Regions from separate parts of the Bifidobacterium sp. MSK.13.1 genome, predicted to be linked through region 1. Evidence: riboswitches for the same ligand, from Rfam matches in the RefSeq annotation. Region 1 holds a riboswitch; each other region holds the start of a gene.
What was found. Region 1 has a riboswitch for thiamine pyrophosphate ahead of thiS (sulfur carrier protein ThiS). Riboswitches for the same ligand answer to the same signal wherever they lie in the genome.
Positions count from the first base shown of each region.

Region 2: another riboswitch for thiamine pyrophosphate. It lies ahead of thiC (phosphomethylpyrimidine synthase ThiC); the one in region 1 lies ahead of thiS (sulfur carrier protein ThiS).
Region 3: another riboswitch for thiamine pyrophosphate. It lies ahead of tenA (thiaminase II); the one in region 1 lies ahead of thiS (sulfur carrier protein ThiS).

Region 1 covers NZ_JAHOMM010000001.1:515,056-520,342, forward strand. The annotation lists partial or broken gene KSY55_RS02155 (ABC transporter ATP-binding protein) at 1-1,411, opposite strand, end outside; gene KSY55_RS02160 (MarR family winged helix-turn-helix transcriptional regulator) at 1,717-2,211, opposite strand; gene KSY55_RS02165 (aldo/keto reductase) at 2,328-3,380, opposite strand; TPP riboswitch at 3,485-3,588, shown strand; gene thiS (sulfur carrier protein ThiS) at 3,937-4,131, shown strand; gene thiF (sulfur carrier protein ThiS adenylyltransferase ThiF) at 4,259-4,972, shown strand; gene KSY55_RS02180 (thiazole synthase) at 5,068-5,287, shown strand, end outside.
Region 2 covers NZ_JAHOMM010000002.1:138,132-143,418, reverse strand. The annotation lists gene KSY55_RS03310 (low molecular weight phosphatase family protein) at 1-146, shown strand, start outside; gene KSY55_RS03305 (GNAT family N-acetyltransferase) at 220-765, opposite strand; TPP riboswitch at 958-1,060, shown strand; gene thiC (phosphomethylpyrimidine synthase ThiC) at 1,264-3,903, shown strand; gene KSY55_RS03295 (LysR family transcriptional regulator) at 4,233-5,156, shown strand; gene pyrE (orotate phosphoribosyltransferase) at 5,272-5,287, opposite strand, start outside.
Region 3 covers NZ_JAHOMM010000002.1:414,368-419,654, forward strand. The annotation lists gene KSY55_RS04620 (pyridoxal phosphate-dependent aminotransferase) at 1-223, opposite strand, end outside; gene ppgK (polyphosphate--glucose phosphotransferase) at 380-1,147, opposite strand; gene KSY55_RS04630 (glycosyltransferase family 2 protein) at 1,390-2,403, opposite strand; TPP riboswitch at 2,520-2,630, shown strand; gene tenA (thiaminase II) at 2,716-3,390, shown strand; gene KSY55_RS04640 (YhbY family RNA-binding protein) at 3,516-3,821, opposite strand; gene KSY55_RS04645 (energy-coupling factor transporter ATPase) at 3,893-5,287, opposite strand, start outside.

The sequences.
Region 1 (5,287 bases):
GCGTTGCGATCAGCTCTTTTTCGCGCTTTCTGCCGGCCGCGGTCGAGGTATCGGTCATGTCGACGATGCCGGCATCGGTGGTGTCGAGCGGATTGTCGCCATAGCTGACATTGGATGCGATCGTGCCTTTGAACAGGAAGGATTGTTGCGGCACATATCCGATTTTGTCTCGTAATGCCTTGAGCGTGTAGTCGCGCACGTTCACGCCGTCGACGAGCACCTCGCCTTGCGTCGCGTCATAGAAACGCGGCACGAGGTTGATGAGCGAGGATTTGCCGGAGCCGGTGGAGCCGATGAACGCGACCGTTTCGCCCTTCTTGGCAGTGAAGTTGATGCCTTCGAGCATGGCTTCACGCGAATCCGGGTAGGTGAAGGAAACATTGCGGAATTCGATTTCGCCCTGCTTGCCTGCTTCGCCAGCATCGCTGCGGGTGCCGTCGGTGATCAGCGGTTCGGTGTCGAGCACTTCGAGCACGCGCTGTGCGGACACGTCCGCTCGCGGCCACAGCACGAACACCATGCTCATCAGCAGGAAGCTCATGATCACCTGCACGGAGTAGCTGGAGAACACCACCATGTTGGAGAAGGTGGTGAGCTTGTCGGCCGCGTCGGCCGCGTCGATCAGGTAGGCGCCGATCCAGTACACGGCAAGCATAAGACCGTTCATGATGGTGTTCATCAACGGCATCATGAAGGCCATGGCACGGTTGGTGAACAGCTGGGTGTCGGTGAGTTCCTTGTTGGCCTTGGTGAACTTGGCTTCCTGGTAATCCTCGGCATTGTAGGCGCGCACCACGCGCAGGCCGGTGAGGTTCTCGCGCGCCACAAGGTTGATGTTATCGGTCAGTCGCTGCATGGACTTGAACTTCGGCATGACGAGAACCATGAGGATCGTGATGGAGACCAGCAGCACCACTACCGCGATGCCGGTGGCGAGCGTCCATTCGAGACCGTCTCCCGCAATCTTGCAGACGGCCCAAACCGCCATAATCGGCGATTTGACAATCATCATCAATCCCATGGTGATGAACATCTGAATCTGCGTAATATCGTTCGTGGAACGCGTAATCAGCGAGGCTGTGGAGAATCGGCTCATTTCAGCCGGTCCGAACGATTCTACCTTGCGGAATTCCATGGAACGCAGACGCTGGCTGAACGATGCGCCGATGCGTGCCGCGAAATAGCCGGTGATGATGGCGCATGCTGCCGATCCAAGCGAAATAAGCAGCATTTTGCCGCCGGCGATCCAAATATCGTGCATTTCACTGCCAGGGGTTTCCACGAGGGTGGTGATGTCGGACATGTAGTCCGGCAGGGTCAGGTCAAGCCAGATCTGCCCGACGATGCTGACCAGTGCAATGAGCATCTGGCCTATCTCCGCTTTGGAGAGGTATCGCATAATGCGGAACATGCTTGGATTCCTTCTCTTGTGTTGCGTTTGAAGTTTTTGCGATTGATGGATTGGTTGGATCAACTACATGAGTTGATCGAATTGCGATTAATGATTTACATAAGTCCTATTGAATTGTCTTACGATATTTAATTACTTACAGTGTAAGACAATCTCATATTTCTGTGTATTTGCTGAGAGCGATTCTTCTCAGCTCGGTCGCGCGCGGCCAACATATACCATTCGCGACACACTCAAGGCCGTTTGGCCAAGCTTACAGTCGCGAACGGCACATGTGAGGCGCACGCTTACGTGGTAGGCAGTCCCTACGCAGGATCTTCAGATTCGGCTTTTGCGAAGGCTTGCTTTACTTCTTCGGCGGTGGGGCGGGGCTGGCCAGGGATGCAGATGGTCACGTATGTGGCAAATTCCTCGGTAAGATCCACGAATTCGCGCGTGCGACGCTCCCCCATCTGCGAAAAGACCCAGCAGACGGCGTCGCGCATATCCTCGCGCTGCTGCTTGGCCTTCGCCCGCCCCTGCTCGGTAAGATTCACATGCACAATGCGTCGGTCGTTGGGATCGACCTCACGCTCGATCAGACCCTTTTTTTCCAACGCAGCCAACAGCGTGGAAATCCTGCCCGACGTGACCTTCAACGCGGTAGCCAACTGCGAGGGCGTTTGCGCGCCCTTGAACTCAAGCTCGCGAATAATGAATGGCTCGCCCTTGGAATCACGCGACATCGCCTGCTGCATCTGAGACTTCTTACCCCAGACCACTTTCATCAGCTTGTCAAACGACTCCCGCTCGAAGCCCACGCTTCACCTCGCCTTATTCGATGCCCATCAGTTATGTCTCGATAATATCTTTTACTGTAAACATTTTTCGATCGCAACGTGCAAGTACAGGAAAACGCCCAAAAAGGAAACGATAATCAGCAAGGAAGCATCGCAAGCTCTTCTTGAGTGAGCTGAAGTTGCGTTGCAGCGAAGGAATCGTTGATTTCCTGCGGATTGCGAGCGCTGGGAATGGTGAACAGACGTTCGTAACGGGTCAATTCCCACGCCAGCACCACACGCTGGTAGGAGCAACCACGTTGCGCGGCAACCGTGCGGAACGGATCGTACGCGCTCTGATCGAACGTATCGAGGAATCCGCCGAGCGGCGACCAACAGACGAAAGCGAGCCCCAATTCGGCGCAATGCTCCATCGTATGTTCCGGATCGGGATGCGACGGCGAGAACTGGTTTTGCACGGCGACCAAGCCGCTGCCGATAATGCCGCGCGCAAGATCGATCTGCTCGTTATTCACACGGGAGATGCCCGCATATTTGATCACGCCTTCGTCGAGCAGCTGCTTCAACGCGCCGCATTGGTCTTCGTAAGGCACCGCGGGATCGGGGCCATGCGAATACAACAGGTCGAGCGTATCGACGCCCAAGTGCAACGCGGACTCCTTGGCGTCACGAATCATGGTTTCGGGGCGCGAATCCGCCATCCACCCGTATTGACTGCCCGCCGCCTGCAAATGCTGGCGTTCCTCGCCAGGCCGACGGCTGCATCCCTCAGAATCCCGCCCCTGAGTGTCCGATTCTGGTGAATCGGACATCTGTACCCCAAATCCGGCACCCTGTTTGTCCGATTCTCCAGAATCGGACACAGGAGCAACAAAAGCGGGGACCTCCATGGTGCGTCGATAGCCAGTTTTCGTGGCGACCAGCACTTCATCTCGGGGGCCATTCCACGAAGTGAGCGCATCACGCACCAACTTTTCGCCGTAGCCAAGGTCTTCCGCAGTGCCGGTGCCAGGCTCGCTCGGCAGATAATATGACCAAGCCGTGTCCAAATAGCGAACACCCGCGTCCAAACCGGCATGAATCGTACGAATCGCGGTATCGCGATCCGGGCGCCCCTCAATCGCCAAAGCCATCGTTCCCATACCAAGCCGAGGAATCGCAAATCCTGCCAACTCGCCGTCCATCATCATCTTCCCCTTCCTTGCAAGCACTCAGCCGATTCGCACATGTTCACATCAAGACTAACCCAACGTGAACCGGCGCAAGCTTGTCGGGCGCGTGCGCGAAGATGAAGGCACAACCGAACGGGAGCCGAAAGGCTGAGAGGGAGCTCATAGAGCTTCGACCGAGGACTTGATGCGGGTAATGCCGCCGTAAGGAGACGGGTTGTTCACGCCGCAAGACGTATCTCATCTTCCGTTCGCGATAACCGAATATCGCGTGATTAGGGTCACGGAGGGGCGCACCACCTCATAGGGTACGGTTCCTTCGGCGACCCTTTTTTCGTACCAACCTTGAGTGCCCGATTCTGCAGAAACGGACGCACAAGCGGCTCGAACAAGCGCCTACGTGTCCGATTCACCAGAATCGGACATTCGTGGACTGAAATAGATGCCGTGCGTGTCCGATTCTGCAGAATCGGACATTTAGAGACCGACAATGAACCTCCGGATGTCCGATTCACCAGAAACGGACATCCGGAGTGCAGGAAAGCATGTGTCATGACAGACACAGAAGGGAACCGCAATGATCATCAACGGTAAGGAAGAGAACATCGCCACGCCGATCACCGTGGCCGAACTGATCGAAAGCAAGGGCCTGCGCGCCGACCGCGTGGCTGTCGAGCTCAATGGTGAGATCGTGCCTCGCACCCAGCGTGCGCAGACGCAGCTCAAGGGCACCGATACGTTGGAAATCGTCACGTTCGTGCAGGGCGGCTGAACCACTTTCAAAATTTCTTGCGATTACGACCGGCACAATGCACGCGTAACAATCGCAAGAACATACAAAACACAACCAACCCGGCAAAAACAACGCACGAACGGAAAACGAGAATACGAGAACAACCATGACTTTTGAACCATCCGCATCGCAGGCGCAGATCGACGCCCGCCAGCACGCTTTCGACAACCAGCCCGACCCGACCACGCTCGTCAGCCGCGAAGAAATCCGTGCGGCCCTGCTCGACCGTCATACCGCAGCCACGCAAGACAAGCTCGACGCGGCGCACGTGGCCATTTGCGGCTGCGGCGGCCTCGGATCGACCATTGCGGTGGCGTTGACCCGCATTGGCGTCGGTCACCTACATTTGATTGACTTTGATCGCGTGGATATGACGAATCTGAATCGTCAGCAGTATTTTTTGAAGGATCTTGGGCAGTACAAGACGGAAGCATTGCGCAGTAACTTGCGTCAGATCAATCCTTTTATCGATATCACCATTGATACCGTGAAAGTGACTGACGAGAACGTGCCGACGCTGTTCGACAATGAGGATATTATTTGCGAAGCGTTCGACGTGCCGGAAAACAAGACGATGCTGGTGAATGCCGTGCTTGAGAATCTGCCGAACAAGAAGCTGGTGAGCGCTTCTGGAATGGCGGGATTCCGCAGTTCCAATTTGGTGAATACTCGTCGCGTTTCGAAGAATTTCTACTTCTGCGGCGACGGCGAAACCGCTCCGGTGCCGGGCGCTGGTCTGATGGCACCGCGCGTGGGTGTGGTCGCCTGCCATGAAGCCAATATGATCACTCGCTTGATTCTCGGCGAAGAAGACGCCTGACAGCGAAACGCAACCACAAACGCAATTGCAATTGCAATCGCAAATCGCAAATCGCAACGAATGACACAACACTAATCGCATAGTAAGGATTAACCATGAGCACCGAAAACACGATCACCACCGCGGAAAAAGACTTCGCGGCGGCACCGAACGCCACGCTCGACGAGCTGGTCGGCACCACCACGAACACCGCACTGCTGCCGGAACCGGATGCGCACGCGTATGACGAAATCGCCACCGGCGACGCCGATCCGTTGATCCTCGGCGGACACAAGTTCACGAGCCGCTTCATTCTCGGTTCCGGCCGCTACGATC
Region 2 (5,287 bases), on a different contig from region 1:
CGATCTCCATGGGCTGCGACGTGGGATGTCCCTATATCGGCAAGGCTTTCGACGATAATTGGAATCTGCCAGATCCAACCGGGCACAACGATGAAGCTTTCATTGACGTCATCCGTCGCATCGAGGAAAACATCATGAAGCTCTAAAGGGTCTTGACCAGCATCCGTTCGAAGCCCACCAAGACCCTTCCAAAGCATTCTAGGTTAGCTTCTAGCACAATCAGCAGGCAGCTAAATTTTGCCAGCGTGATTTGGTAAGAACATTCACGTGCCCGACACGCACCTCGTGCATAAGAGGCACCGGCACCTCATCACACGTGTGATGATAGACAAAACCAACCTTCTCCTGCACCCGCTTCGACTTCAGATTGCCGTCATAATAACCGCACCAAATCGCACTCATACCAAGATCAACAAAACCATGACGGATAACCTCCTTGGCTGCCTCCGGCATATAACCCCTCCCCCAGAAAGGCTTGCCCAGCCAGTAACCCAACTCACACTCATCATCACGATCCGTCATATCCGTATGACCATTAAGCTTTAACTCAATCGAACCAATGGGGTTATTGCTGCCGCGCTCGCAAATCGCGTAGCATTCCTTGCCATTGAGCACATGACGAATCGTATTGAGACTTTCTTCTTTCGATCGGTGTGCGGGCCAGCCCGCGACAGGCCCGATATCCGGATCTTTCGCATAGGAGTACAAGCTTTCCGCATCTGTTTCCGCCCAAGCCCTCAATGTCAGCCGTTCCGTTTCCAACATGTAGTCGACCTCTTTCACACGCAATGCATTGAACTGAAGTATAGATTAGCCTGCAAGGAGAGTTTGCTGTGAGTTGCGCGGCGGAGGCGTGACGCGGATGGAGGCGATACATGCGAAAGTGACGGCTGGCCTGACTCTCCTGTGGGCTTCGATGAAAGTTACGTCCAGTGCAGGGCGTAGATTCATAGCCAACACGTAAAGCAGGGGGGCTCCCCAACGGAGCTGAGATAGGCGAATGCCTGACCCTTTGAACCTGTTGGTTAACACCATCGTAGGGAGCGAAGAATGAGTGTCGTAGCGCACACGCATTGCCAGCGTCAATTGGCATCCGTAAAAGTCTGCGCAGCAGATGCGTCGACCAAACAGTCTGCATCACGCAATCATCAATCGTGATTCCGTTTTCTATCCCGTATAACCGAGCATACGGGCGCGTCAGCATACCCATTGCCTGCGAAATCAAGTTTTCCCAACCCAAAACATCATAATCAAGGGGGAATCATGAGCAATTATCCATATGCGTCGATGCGAGACAGCTTCGACCTGAGCGCCTATTTTGTGGTAGGACCACAGGATTGCAAAGGCCGACCGATCACCGACGTCATCGATGACGCATTGCGCGGGGGCGCAAGCTTCATCCAACTGCGCGTCAAAGACGCTGACGCGAAGGATCTCACCGACATGGCGCGTGATATCGCGCAAATCATCGAAGACAACAATAAGTCGGATTCCGTGGCATTCGTGATCGACGACCGTGTGGACGTGGTCTGGCAGGCCCGCAGCAAAGGCATCAAGGTTGACGGCGTGCACATCGGACAGACCGATATGGAACCGCGCGAAGCCCGTGCACTGCTTGGCGAAGATGCCATCGTGGGCTTGTCCGCCGAAACGGAAAGCCTGGTCAAACTCATCAACGAATTGCCCGACGGCTGCATCGACTATATCGGTGCGGCACCACTGCATGTTTCCGTCACCAAGCCGGAAGCGTCCGTAGGCGGCAATGACGGTTCCGGTCGCACGCTTGACGAAGAGCAGATCAACACCATTTGTTCAGCCAGTGGTTTTCCGGTAGTGATAGGCGGTGGCGTGACCGCAGATGATATGGAGATGCTGGCGCATTCAAAGGCGGCAGGCTGGTTCGTGGTGTCCGCGATTGCAGGAGCTGATGATCCGGAAGCTGCAACCCGCAATATGGTAGCGCGCTGGAAAGCCGTACGTGGCGACACGAAGCACGGGTACGCGCCGCGCGTGAAAGCCCAGAAAACAGCGGAAATCAACACTGACAACACAGCCGACGGCGCATCCGGCGAAAAGAAGTTCACCAATGCGAAGGAAGCCAAGGCCGCCTCCAAGCTTGCCAAGCAACAGCGCGTCGACATTGCCGCACGTGATTCCAAGCAGCGAGACAAAGCACATATTCGCAAAACCACGCCGGTGCATTTCGAAAACGAATTCGGTTCCTACGATCTGCAAGTGCCGTACACTGAAATCAAACTGTCTGACACTCCTGGCGTCGGACCGAACGCACCATTCAAGGATTACAACACCGAAGGTCCGAAATGCGATCCGAAGGAGGGTCTCGCTCCCCTACGTTTGGACTGGATTCTTGACCGTGGAGACGTCGAAGAATATGAAGGACGTCGCCGCAATTTGGAAGATGACGGCAAACGCGCCATCAAACGTGGCAAGGCTTCCAAGGAGTGGCGTGGTCGCCAGCATAAGCCGATGAAGGCCAAGGATCATCCGGTGACGCAAATGTGGTACGCGCGCCACAACATCATCACGCCGGAAATGCGCTATGTGGCGGAGCGCGAGCATTGCAGCGTGGAATTGGTACGCAGCGAACTGGCCGCAGGGCGTGCGGTCATGCCTTGCAATATCAACCATCCCGAAGCTGAACCCATGATCATCGGCTCGAAGTTCCTCACCAAGCTCAACGCCAATATGGGCAATTCGGCGGTCACTTCGTCTATTGACGAGGAGGTGGAGAAGCTCACGTGGGCCACCAAGTGGGGTGCCGACACTGTGATGGATCTGTCTACCGGCAACGACATTCACACCACTCGTGAATGGATTCTGCGCAACTCCCCCGTGCCGATCGGCACCGTGCCAATGTATCAGGCGCTCGAAAAGGTGGAGGATGATGCGTCCAAGCTCAGCTGGGAACTGTTCCGCGACACAGTGATCGAACAGTGCGAGCAAGGCGTGGATTACATGACGATTCACGCCGGTGTGCTGCTGCGTTTCGTGCCGTTGACGGCGAATCGTATGACGGGCATCGTTTCGCGTGGCGGTTCGATCATGGCCGAATGGTGTTTGCAGCATCATCAGGAAAGCTTCCTGTATACGCATTTCGATGAGTTGTGTGAGATCTTCGCCAAGTACGATGTCGCATTCTCACTGGGTGATGGACTTCGTCCGGGATCGCTTGCCGATGCGAACGATGCGGCACAGTTCGCCGAACTGATGACTTTGGGCGAGCTTACGCAGCGCGCATGGGAACACGACGTGCAGGTGATGATCGAAGGACCCGGCCATATTCCGTTCGACACCGTGCGCATGAACATCGAGATGGAAAAGGCGATCTGCAAGGACGCGCCGTTCTATACGCTTGGACCGCTCACCACCGACACCGCTCCCGGCTACGACCACATCACGTCGGCGATCGGCGGTGTGGAAATCGCCCGCTATGGCACTGCCATGCTGTGTTATGTGACGCCGAAGGAACATCTTGGGCTGCCAAATAAGGACGATGTGAAGCAAGGTGTGATCGCATACAAGATCGCCTGCCATGCGGCTGATATCGCCAAGCATCATCCGCATGCCATCGACCGCGACAATGCCATGAGCAAGGCACGTTTCGAATTCCGTTGGCTTGACCAGTTCAACCTGAGCTACGATCCGGACACCGCCATCGCGTTCCATGATGATACTTTGCCGGCCGAGCCTGCGAAGATGGCGCATTTCTGTTCGATGTGCGGTCCGAAGTTCTGCTCCATGGCCATCAGCCAAAACATCCGCAAAAAATTCGGTAATGCCGAAGCACAGGAGAAGCTCGTCGCCGACGCGCAAACCATCGCTGCCGGCATGCAAGAGATGAGCGAGCGCTTCCGCGAGCAGGGCGGCCATCTGTACCAGTAGACCGAACTGTAGTAGGTTGTGACGAACGGGATTGTCTGGTGTGTAGAAAGCCGGGCAATCCCTTTTTGTCGCTTATGCCGATATGGAGCACTCCGATAGGGGCAACTCTTTTGCTTGTGGGCCTGACCCGTCAAGCCGGTCCGCTCCCATTGGGCGAACACCTGACCGGTTTTGTCGAGCACGGTTTGTGGGGTTTCCAACTGTGTGCGATCCTCGTCAAGCTGCAATTGGTTTTTCACGTCCTTGATCTGCGCGATCGGCAGTCCACTATCCAGACAAGAGGGTATAAGCACTCCCCCACGGTCAGTACATGGCTCTAACCTGAATTTATGACTCTTCTTCAGCTGAAATATATTGTGAAAATCGTGGAATGCGGTTCCATGAACGAAGCCTCGCACGAGCTGTACGTGTCACAGCCCGCGTTGAGCTCGTCTGTGAAGGAACTCGAGAATGAGCTTGGCATCGAGATCTTCACCCGCTCGTCGCAAGGCATCGCCTTGACCGTGGACGGAGCGGAATTCCTCACCTACGCGCGCCAGGTGCTCGATCAGGCGTCGCTGCTCGAAGAACGTTACAAGAACGCGAAGCCACGCAAGCAGCTGTGTTCCGTGTCCACACAGCATTACATGTTCGCCGTCGAAGCGTTCGTGGAAATGATCAACTCCATCAAATCCGACGAATACGAGTTCACCATTCGTGAGACGCGCACCAAAGACATCATCAACCAAGTGGCGAACATGCTTTCCGAAATCGGCATCATCTACCTGTCCGATTTCAACAAAGACGTGATTGGCAAGATGTTGCGCGAAAAGCATTTGGAATTCCATCCACTGTTCCGTGCTCCGTTGCATGTGTTCATTTCACGCAACAATCCACTGGCCGGCAAGAAGAAAGTCACGATGGACGACTTGAAGCCGTTCCCGTTCATCCAGTACGAGCAGGGCGAGGAGGGCAGCTTCTTCTTCGCCGAAGAGGCGGTCTGGCCGGAATACTCCCCCAAGCAGATCAACGTGACCGACCGTGCGACGATTCTGAACTTCATCATCGGTCTGAACGGCTACACCGTGTGCACCGGCATCGACAACGGCGATCTCAACAATGAGAAAATCGTGACCGTGCCGCTTGACACCGATGAGACCATGCTGGTCGGCTGGATCACGAACGAGCGTGCGAAGCTGTCGAAGGCCGCGGAAAACTATTTGGAGAAGCTCAAGTCGGTGGTGGCCGACCATGGATACAACCTGATCGACTGAATGCACTCATCAACTGGATGCACTCTGATATGAGATTGAAAAGTGCCTCGCACCGATGCTTTCGATTGGTGTGAGGCACTTTTCATATGTCAACTATAGGACCCGCCTATAGAATTCAGGCACCATACTGC
Region 3 (5,287 bases), on a different contig from region 1:
TATTGCCTTGTTCATGCAGGAATGCGGCCAGCGCTTCGCGTGCGTATCGTTGCCCGCGTGGCTCCGCTCCATAGATGTCCGGCAATAGTTCCGACGCGAGCGCATGTTTGGTTGGATTGGAGTCGTTGAGTTTGCCGAGTGTGATGCCGTTTGCTTTGGCTTCCGCTTCGGCTTTGGCGATGGGATTGGGCTCGCTGATATCGACTCTGGAGGAAAAACGCATGGTCTCCACCATACTCTCTGGGTTGCGCAAGTGTTGCATCGAGCAAGAAGGATGCATTCGCCATGCGATCATCAGAGGAATAACAAGAGCCGTCCGACGGATGAATCGGACGGCTCTCGCTTATATGAAGGTTAGGAACCTTTATGGTTCACGACATCACTTCTGCTTGATGCTTGCGTAGTACGCAGCGCCGATGATGCCAGCCTCATTGTGCAGCTTGGCTGCGACGATCGGGGTCTTGATGTCGATGTACGGCAGGAACTTCTCGGACACGCGGGACACGCCACCGCCGACGACGAACAGCTGCGGATCCAAGTAGAACTCCATCAGGGAATAATACTTGGTCAGACGCTTGGCCCACTTCTTGTAGCCCATATCGAGCTTTTCACGAATGGAGGATGCCGCGTACTTCTCGGCGTCACCCTTGCCCTTGAGCAGTTCCAAATGGCCGAGCTCAGTGTTCGGAATGAGCTCGCCGTTGAAGATCAGCGCGGTGCCGATGCCGGTGCCCAGCGTGGTGGCGACGACCAGGCCGTCCTGGCCCTTGGCTGCGCCGAACTGCTGTTCGGCAAGACCGGCCGCATCAGCGTCGTTCACCACGGTGACCGGACGGCCGCAAGCTTCGGAGAACACTTCGGTGACGTCCACGCCAACCCAGGACTGGTCCAGATTGGCCATATAGCCGAGCTTCTCGCCAACATGAATCGGAGCGGGGAATGCGATGCCGACCGGAGCGGACTCAGGAACCTCAAAATGCTCGAGCTGCTGGCGAACGATTTCGCCAACGGCCTTCGGAGTGGAAACCTCCGGGGTGAGGATCTTCAGACGCGGTTCAGCAAATTCGCCCTTCTCGAGGTTAACCGGGGCTGCCTTAATGCCGGAGCCGCCAATGTCAACGCCAAATGCCTGTGCAGTTTCAATCATCTTCGACCTCTCCTATCAAGGTACATAGTGGGTATATCGAACCGGTAAACGCCATAGTAACTCGCCCCATGCCCCAAAACGCGCCGACAATACACAATTGGTGAATACGATTGCATAATCTGTCGCAATGAAACGCAAATATTTGCGATTGTTTTCTGCAAACGATTCGCCCCATGCCAACGCAACGCATCGGCATGGGGCGAATCATAAGAAAATAACCGTCTGAAGACGGTGTAGCCACATTACTTGAGCGGCGGCATCGGCTTCCAATCCGGATCATGCAGCAGCTTGCGCGAATCCCACCAACCCTTGACAATCTGCACCAAGCCGGTCTTGGCATGCTCACGGTCCACCATCACCAAGCGAATGACCTCCTTGGCGGCGGTCAGCAACGTGCCAAAGCCGAACATCAGCGGACGGTAATCGCCGAACGACATGAAATAGCGTGCCATGTAGCCACGGTTGCGCATGATGTGGTAGCGGTTCATGTCGGAAGTGGAGTTGAGCTGACGCACGCCGGCGATATCCCAGTTACCGATCTCGCGCGTACGTCGCAGGATCACGTCGGGCACCACGATCGGATTGGTGACCTTGCTGGCGCGATAGCCGTACATCGTATCGTCCCAGTAGATGAAGAAGCGGGGATCCGGCAAACCGATCTGTTCCACGATATTACGGCGGAACAGGCCGCCTTCAAAGCATAAGGTGTCCATCACACGATAGCCGGGACGCCCGAACGCGGCCGGAGCGATCGGATTGGGAATGCCAAGAGGCACGATGAAATCGTACTGCCAGTAGAACGGGCCTCCGTCGTAGTCGTATCGGCTTCCCTGGATCACATCATGGCTGCCGGTCCACTTGGCGAGCCTTTCGATGGCCTCAGGCATCACGGCCACGTCGTCGTCCATCACCCAGAACCACTCCGCACCCAGCTCGTATGCCTTCTTCACACCTGCGGAGAAGCCGCCTGCGCCGCCGAGGTTGTCGGATTGCGGCGCGTACACCACACGGCTTTCGTTGCCCGACTGGTCGGCGATGGTATTGCCCCACTGCGCGGTGACCGCTTCACGGAAATCGTCGACCATGCCTTGGGTCGCCTCGCTGTGCTCGTTGTCCACGACGATGATACGCCATGGCGCCACAGTGAGTTTTTCGATGGATTCGAACAGGGTGGCGAGCAGCTGCTGACGCCTGTACGTCACCACGACGATAGCCAGCTTTTCGATGGTGTTCTTCGCAACTTGCTTTTCAGTCATACGTTCCATTCTTGCACTCGCCCTCAACCGAACATCGCCTGTGTTCGCATCATGCGGCACGATTCCATTCGACGGACGGGCTCTTGCACATTTCGTGCGGCTTTGCCATAATGTACGGCGTAATGCAGGGGAACCCGTGTTCGTCGGGTTGAGATGGGCCAAGTGAGGCCTGAACCCTTTGAACCTGATGGTTAACACCAGCGTAGGGAGGCATGTCTAGTGACTGCTGTGACATCAACAACCGATTTCGATTATGAGTTCGACGCCGCCAAAGGCATCCAACGCGACAATCTTCCGCCGTTCGCGCAGCGCATGCGCAAGGCCGCCGACCTGGTTTGGGAGGAAGGCTACCAGCAGCCGTTCATCCGCGAGCTTGGCGAAGGCACACTGCAACGCGAGCGTTTCGCCTTCTATCTGCTGCAGGATTTTCGTTATGTGAACGATTACGCCAGAGTGCACGCTTTGGGGTTGGCCAAGGCCACCGACCCTGAAATCATGGCGTTCATGCTCAAGGTGCAGAACGGCGCCCTGCAGGTCGAGACCGAAGTACACCGCTCCTACTTGGCCAGCTATGGCATCACCGAAGAGCAGATGAACAATGTGCGCCAGTCGGCCTTCGCGCGTGCCTACACGTCGAATATCCTTTCCATCGCCTATGGCAAGGATATTCTCGACATTCTTGTGGCCGTGCTGCCGTGCGCCTGGGTGTATGCGGATTATGGTTATCGTCTTGCCGCCGAGTTCGCGGACACGCTCGACGACAATCCGTACAAGAGCTGGGTCGACATGTATAAGACCGACGAGTTCTGGCAGGATTCCGTGTGGCTGCTCGAACATATCGAGAAACTGGTGGCCGACGCGAGCGAGGAGCGCAAGCGCGAGCTGATCGACATTTTCGTGACCGGCGTGGAGAACGAATACATGTTCTGGGCCAGCGCGTACGACATGCAGTACACATGGAAGCCCGAATGGAATCAGGCGCGCTGATAGCACTCCTTCATGGGGTTTCCTGACTTCCGATTGTTTATTTTCATTGCAGCAAGGCGGGTGTCTTCTGATTGGTTTTCAGAAAGCACCCGCCCTGTTATGTTTGGTCGCGTCAGTTTCCCGCTTTATTCGCGTACGAGGCGGATATGTTCCACGTCGTCGCGATGGGAACGGCGGTAGAGCACGAAACGGTTGCCGATGACCTGCACGAGTTCCGCGTTCAGTTCTTCAGCCAATCCCTCGCCTGCTTCCTTGGCGGTCAGACCGGATCCGTCGAGCACGGAGCACTTGATGAGCTCACGCTTTTCGATGGTTTCGTCCGCCTGCTTGATGGCGTTTTCGCTCAGATCGTTCTTGCCGACCTGGATGAGCGGATTGAGCTTGGTGGCCAGGCCTCGCAGCTGCTTGACCTGCTTCTTGGTTAATGCCATAACTTGTTCCATTCCTATCTATGATGCTTGCTCAAGAGTAGCGTGAGGACGGTAAAATCCGCCGACTGCCTTCAGTTTAGTCCAGCGATCAGAACCAACGCAGCCACATATGCCACAACCACACCGCCCGCGGCAATGTCTCGTTTGGCGATGCTCATCACGCGCCAATGTGTGCGTGCGATACCCTCTTCATAGCATCGCGCGTCGAGTGCGAGACTGAGATTGTCGGCATGGCGTATCGCCCCTGCGAACACCGGAATGATGATGGAAACCATCGCCTTGATACGCTGCACGAACGTTCCCGTTTCGATGCTGCCACCTCGAGCCGCCTGTGCGTCCGCAATGGCTTTCGCCTCGCTTCCCAGAGTGGGCAGGAACCGCAGTGCGAGGCTCATCACCAGTGCGATCTCCTGCGCGTGCACGCCTATTTTTGCGAAGGGTTTGAGCAAGGCTTCGAACGCGTCGGTGATGGCCGTAGGCGTGGTGGTGGCGAGGAACACCACTCCGACGATAATGACCGCAACGAATCTGCAGGCGTACAGTATAGCGATACGCACACCGTCGTCGGTGATTGGAATCGGTCCGATGTTCGCAAGAACATTGCCGGATCGTACGAAGAACACATTGAGCAGTCCGCAGAACACGAACAATGCAAGGAACATGTGAATCGATTTGAACAGTTGTTTCACGCCGATGCCTGATGTCGCAACGATCATGCCGGTCAACAGTGCGGCCACCAGTAACTGCCAGAAGGAGCGGATGGCGAATGCGGAGAACATGACCGCCAACGCGCTCACCATCTTCACGCGCGGGTCAAGCCGTTCCATAAAACTACGGTTTTCACGGACGTCTTCCTTTGCATGTCCGGAGCCAAGCGTGTGCAGATTCTTCGAACCTGCCGTTTCGGAAGTGACATTGGTTCCGATATCTCGAGTGACGTCATTACCGTTTTGTCTGCGATCAAGCGCGATCACCCGATCGGCGAGCACGTCGATTTCCGTTTGCGAATGGGAAATGATAAGTACGGTGACGCCTTGGGAATGAAGGGTTTGGATGAGATCGTGCACGCGGGTTGTGGCCGCTTCATCAAGTCCCGCGGTCGGCTCGTCCATAATGAGAATCCGCGGTTGGCATGCGATGACGCCCGCTATGGCAACGAGTCGTTGCTGCCCGCCGGAAAGGTCGAATGGCGAACGGTCGGCAAGATGTTCAATATGCAGCAATGCCATGGCTTGGCTGACATGTTCATCCACTTGCGCTTCATCAAGCCGTTGGTTGCGCGGACCGTAGGCGACGTCCTCGGCTACGGTTTCGGCGAAAAGCTGACGTTCGGGGTGCTGCATGACGTAGCCGACGGTGGCGCGCAGTTTCTCGCGGTCCGCACGCTTGAGCGACTGCATATTGCCGTTGGCGCGTTGGCGTGCGACGGGAATGGTGTTGACGGTAATGCTGCCAGATTGCGGCTG